Regions from separate parts of the Colwellia aquaemaris genome, predicted to be linked through region 2. Evidence: predicted binding sites of a transcription regulator. Region 2 holds the regulator's gene; the other holds the start of a gene.
The links. Region 2 encodes MetJ, which represses methionine synthesis genes. Its sites were predicted from a motif close to TAGACGTCTAGACGTCTA; they were not measured.
Positions count from the first base shown of each region.

Region 1: metK (methionine adenosyltransferase) is a predicted target of MetJ. The motif match lies at 1,958-1,975, and genes of this name have one in related genera.

Region 1 covers NZ_BAAJLV010000004.1:438,951-442,157, reverse strand. Annotated here, with positions in the region: gene AC27HL_RS13910 (ABC transporter permease) at 1-543, shown strand, start outside; gene metK (methionine adenosyltransferase) at 677-1,864, opposite strand; gene murI (glutamate racemase) at 2,041-2,853, opposite strand; gene AC27HL_RS13895 (MDR family MFS transporter) at 3,079-3,207, shown strand, end outside.
Region 2 covers NZ_BAAJLV010000007.1:106,749-109,955, reverse strand. Annotated here, with positions in the region: gene metL (bifunctional aspartate kinase/homoserine dehydrogenase II) at 1-38, opposite strand, end outside; gene metB (cystathionine gamma-synthase) at 99-1,256, opposite strand; gene metJ (met regulon transcriptional regulator MetJ) at 1,488-1,820, shown strand; gene AC27HL_RS16820 (VOC family protein) at 1,900-2,310, opposite strand; gene ccoG (cytochrome c oxidase accessory protein CcoG) at 2,511-3,207, opposite strand, start outside.

The sequences.
Region 1 (3,207 bases), on a different contig from region 2:
ATCACTGTTGATTCGGCGGTACTTAATTCTGAACGCTTACCGCAATTAATAGAGAAAATTGAGCAAGTATGGAAAACTAATGTGCCACTGCAACCGATTAATTTGCAGTTTTTGTCAGAGATGATGCAAGCGCAATATCAAGACGAACTAACAATGGCGCAATTGTTTTTAGCATTCTCTGTATTAGCTATAATTATTGCATGTTTAGGTTTATATGGCTTGTCTGCCTTTACCGTTGAGCGTCGCACCAAAGAAATTGGCATTCGCAAGGTGATGGGGGCGAGTGTTAAAGATATCGTTAAGTTGTTAATTTGGCAGTTCTCGAAACCAGTCGTATTGGCTAATATTATTGCCTGGCCTATTGCCGCATACGCTATGTTAACTTGGCTGGAGTCGTTTCCTTATCGAATTGAGCAAATTTGGTTATTGCCTATTTGTTTATTCGTCGGCGCATTATCATTATTTATTGCTTGGTTTACCGTTGGCACCAATGCCGCAAAAGTCGCTCGTAAGAATCCAATAAGTGCGTTGCGTTATGAGTAACCTAATTACAAGGGGAGCTAGATTTAGTTAACTAACCCTAGTAAGCATAAAAAAACGCAGTCTAATTAGACTGCGTTTTTTAACATCTGAAAGAAAGCGTTAATTTATCGCTAACCCAAATATTAATGTTTACTTAAATATTTGCTGCTTGACGTAAAGCTTCAGCTTTATCGGTTTTTTCCCAACTAAAGGCCGTAAAGGTATCATCACCTACTGTCATTTCAAATGGTTCACGACCAAAATGTCCGTATGCTGCAGTTTGCTGATACATAGGATGTAGAAGATCTAACATTTTAGTAATGCCGTATGGGCGTAAGTCAAAATGTTCACGTACTAGTTCAACCAAGCGCTGTTCAGAGACTTTACCTGTGCCAAAGGTATCAACAGAAATTGAAGTAGGCTCGGCAACACCAATAGCATAAGACACTTGAATTTCACAACGATCTGCTAAACCAGCAGCTACAATGTTTTTAGCAACGTAACGGCCAGCATACGCAGCACTGCGGTCAACCTTTGATGGATCTTTACCTGAGAATGCACCACCACCATGACGCGCCATGCCGCCATAAGTATCAACAATAATCTTACGACCTGTTAAACCACAGTCACCTACTGGACCACCGATAACGAAACGACCGGTAGGGTTAATGTGATATTTAGTGTCGGCAGTTAATAGCTCTTCAGGTAACACATGCTTAATAATGTTTTCCATTACCGCATTCACTAAATCTTCTTGTTTAATGTCAGGGTTGTGCTGAGTAGAAAGTACCACAGTATCAATAGCAACAGGTTTATTGTCTTCATAAATAAACGTTACTTGTGATTTTGCATCTGGGCGTAACCAAGGTAAAACACCTGATTTACGCGCCTCGGCTTGGCGTTCCACTAAACGATGTGAATAGTATAACGGTGCAGGCATTAAGGTTGGTGTTTCGTTAGTTGCATAGCCAAACATTAAGCCTTGATCACCTGCGCCTTGTTCTTCAGGGCTAGAGCGGTCAACACCTTGAGCGATTTCTGGTGATTGTTGACCAATTAAGTTCATAATGCCACAGGTTTCACCATCAAAACCAACGTCTGATGAGGTATAGCCAATTTCGCTAATAACCTTACGGGTTAGTTTTTCCAAATCAACCCAAGCATTAGTTGATACTTCGCCTGAAATAATGGCAACGCCGGTTTTTACCATAGTTTCACAAGCAACGCGTGCGTTCTTGTCTTTTGCGATAATTGCATCTAATACCGCATCAGAAATTTGATCGGCAATTTTATCCGGGTGACCTTCTGACACTGACTCAGAAGTAAAAAGGTGTGTAGACATAAAACCTCTGTATAAATAAGCTGAAAAACAATATCCGTTTTAATAGCGACATTCTAACCGTTTAGTTAACTATTTCCTAGAGTTTTTTACGCCTAGATGGCTAAACGTCTTTGTGCTAAGTCAAATTAAGACAAAATAACGCCATATTTCGACGTTTTAAGTCAGGAAAAATGCTTTTAAAATTTATTGACGATAAGAGGGCGTTGCCAAAGATGAGAAAAAAGTTGCTGTTGTGCCGCGCAATTTTTCGAGCTAAAGAAATGTGTGCTGCCTATTTGACTATTGTTATTAAGTAATTGTTTTGAGTTAAGTCGCCTTTGTAATTGTTCCGTCACAGGCAACGCAGTTTCCATTATCATGATATTTTTACCACAAATGTCGCTGATCAAAGATTTTACTAATGGGTAATGCGTACACCCTAATACTATAGTATCTACACCTTTTTCGAGTAGGGGGCGTAAATAGCTTGAAAGTAAGTCTTTACAGCTTGCTGAATTTTTTTGATCTTGCTCGATTAGTTCAACTAAGCCTGGGCAAGGTTGAATGTACACATCACTATTATTTCGGTACTGATTTACTAAGGATAAAAAACGCTGATTTTCTGCCGTTGCCTTGGTTACTAAAATAGCCACTTTTTTATTTTTGCTTAAACTAGCTGCGGGTTTAATTGCTGGCTCAACACCTATTACTGGAATATTAATATTCTCACGAAGCTTATCAATGGCACTAACGGTAGCGGTATTGCATGCAACAACTATTGCTTTGGTGTTTTTTTCGATAAACCATTTAGCAATTTCATGTACGCGCTGTTGAATGAATTGCGTGGATTTTTCACCATATGGGGCATGTAATGTATCTGCAACATAAATAAGGTTTTCACTGGGAAGTTGCTTAGCAATGCACTGCATAATAGATAAACCACCAATACCAGAATCAAAAATTCCAATGGGTCGATTGTCACTAATGTGCTCGCTCTCTAATTGACTCATTGCAGGTGTTTGAATATTTAGTTTACAGTTTGTGGGCATTAGGTTTAGTGCAGTTTTACAAAGGGAACAATTATCTTGCACTAAGTATATTATCAACAGGCAAAGTAGGTCTATTAATTAATAGTAAAGTTGCACAGAGAATTTGTTTCAGCTTGATAAAAATATTGTAAAGTTTTTTGTTTATATATATGCTTGAATATTGAAATATAAGGTAAAAAGATAACCATGAAAAGCCATGTATCACTAGCACGAATTAAACAATTTCCATTGTTAATGTGGATTTTATTATTTGGTTCGTTCATTACACGCGGAAGTTATTACATGGTATGGCCATTCTTGGCCGTGATTCTCTAT
Region 2 (3,207 bases):
GTGGAAGTAAGCTCCACAGCTGAATTTACGTCTGTCATTTTATTTCCAAGCACATGCGCATGTTTATCTAATTAAAAATTATCTTGAGACTATTTCGGTTATATTTGACTAGCGGTAAGTGCCTGCGCTAAATCTGCTAAAATGTCGTCTATGTCTTCAATCCCAACTGAAAGGCGCACTAAAGACTGAGTAATACCTGCGGCAAGTTGCGCTTCAATTTCCATGCCCGCATGAGTCATGGTTGATGGATGACTGATCAAACTTTCTACCCCACCTAATGATTGCGCTAAAGTAAAAAATTCAAGTTTATCAAACAGCACCTTTACTGCTTCAACACCGCCTTTAAGTTCAAAGCTCATCATGGCGCCAAAGTCATGCTGCTGCTTTTTCGCTAACTCATGCTGCGGATGGTTAACTAGCCCTGGGAAATACACTTTTTCCACCGCCGGATGTTGCTGTAAAAATTCGGCAACCGCATTGGCATTAAATTGGTGCTGCTTCATGCGTATCGGTAAAGTTTTCAAGCCCCGTAGCGCTAAAAAGCTGTCAAATGCCGAACCGGTAATACCGATACAGTTAGCCCACCAAGCAAGTTCTTCACCTAAGGCTTGCTCTTTGGTCACTAATACTCCACCAACAACATCACTATGACCATTGATATATTTAGTGGTTGAGTGAAAAACAATATCAGCACCTAATAACAAAGGTTGCTGCAATGCTGGCGATAAAAAGGTGTTATCAACAGCAACCAAAGCGCCAGCTTGATGAGCTTGTTGAGTAATATCTTCAATATCCACCAAACGCAGTAACGGGTTACTTGGCGTTTCAATTAGCACTAGTTTAGGTTTTGTTGCTAAGGCCTGTGTTAATGCCGCTTGATCATTTTGATCAACAACAATTAACTTAAACTGCCCACGCTTGGCAAGATGGGTAAACAGACGAAAACTGCCACCGTAACAATCATGAGGAATAACCACAGTATCATCGGTATTTAGCAACTGACAAACCAGATGTACGGCTGACATTCCCGTGCTAGTGACAATACCTAGCGCCCCTTGCTCTAAATCAGCAATGGCTTGAGCAAACGTAGCACGAGTTGGATTACCCGTACGTGAATAATCAAACTGACGCTTTTCATTAAAACCTTTCAGTGCATAGGTGCTAGAAAGGTGAATTGCAGGAATAACCGCACCATGATGTTGGTCACTATTAATACCTGCACGAACCGCAGTTGTGGCAATTTTTTTCTCGCTCATGTGTGCTCCAGTATAGACATTCTTCTATATAGATGTTTGGACGTCTATAAATCTAAACGGTTTAAAGTGTGCGGTCAAGTACTTTAGACATCTAACCTTCTACACATTCGTTATTGACTCACGCCTCACAACCAGTAAAATTAGCCGTCAAGAATAAACTTATAACTTACTGGTATACCAGATAAGCTAATTATAGGTTTTTCATAATCATTTAAGCATAGAGGAATATTCATGGCAGAGTGGAATGGCGAGTATATTAACCCTTACGCCGAACACGGGAAAAAAAGTGAACAAGTAAAAAAGATCACCGTGTCTATCCCTTTACGTGTGTTGAAAGTGCTAACCGATGAAAGAACACGTCGTCAGGTAAATAACTTACGTCATGCAACCAACAGCGAACTATTATGTGAAGCATTTTTACATGCTTTTACTGGCCAACCATTGCCAGACGATGCTGACTTAGCAAAAGACAATACACAGAAGCTACCGGCCAGTGTTCGTAAAGCGTTAGAAGCACAAGGTGTGACTGACTTTAGCGAATACGAAACAGAAGTAGAAGATTAAAGCGAAACGAGTATCCAAGAGATTAATAAAGGCGCTTTAAGCGCCTTTTTATTTTTGAGCTAAGACTATCTACCAATTATTAACCTGCTTGATTCAACTGTAATAAATCCCATTTAGTGCCATATAAATCTTTAAAAACAACGACTGTACCGTACTCTTCTATTCGTGGCTCCTCGGTAAATTCAACGCCATGAGTTTTCATGTGCTCGTAGTCGCGCCAAAAGTCATTGGTTTGTAGAAAGAGAAAGACTCGTCCACCGGCTTGGTTGCCAACAGATTTTTTTTGCTGATCATCACTGGCTTGCGCTAGCAACAAATTTGTCCCGTTTGAATTTGGTGGGGCGATTTGTACCCAGCGCTTGCCAGCACCTAAATCGCTATCTTCAATAAGCTGAAAGTTTAGTTTTGTGGTATAGAATTCAATAGCGTCATCATAGTTTTCAACAACTAAGGCGATATTCGATATTCTTTGCTCAATGGGGTTTGTCATGATCACTCTATTCGCTAGGTAAAAAGTTATTTTACCGTATTTTAACACTAACAATAAGTAAGGATAACTGAATTATCGAGGTGATTGATACTGTGCACGCCAATGTGATTTACTGCAGCTGTCTTGCAGGCCTTAGCTTTTTCCAAAAAAAAAGGCGCCCCATCGACGCCTTGGTTAAATAACCCAATCTACACACCAAATTAGTTTGAGAAAAATTTCGTCTCCGTTACTGCTTTTACTTCCGGCTTATCGCTAACACTGACTTCCAGCGACACTTCACTAACTCGGCCTTTAATATCGTCAGCAGCCATAGTTAAATGCACTGGCACATTGGCAATTTCTCCTGCTTTAATCAATATGTCTTTATCTGCACTTAAGCTCACTTTGTTATCTAATACATTGACGTTAAAGTGGCGATCTATTTGTGACTTATTAGTAATTTTCAATAAATAGCTATTCGTAACATTATCTTCAAAATCTAGCTGATAAAGTGCCGCTCTGTCTCTAAGCACTGAAAATTCAATTGGCACCCGCACCTGAATGGTATACACCATAAAAGCCATAGCTAGTATTGATAAAACCCCGTAACCGATAATTTTCGATCGCAACAATTTAGCTTTTTTGCCAAGTAATGCATTTTCACTGGTGTAACTAATTAACCCTTTAGCATAGTTAAACTGGCTCATGGCTTGATCACAGGCATCGGCACAAGCACCACAATTTATGCACTCATATTGCAGGCCATTACGAATATCAATACCAACTGGGCAAACTTCCACACAAAGATTACAGTCAACACAGTCTCCTAGCCCTAGCTCTTTAGGATCTTGCTTGCGCTTACGGCGACCACGATTTTCTCCACGTAGTTTGTCATAGGCAACCAATAAGGTATTTTTA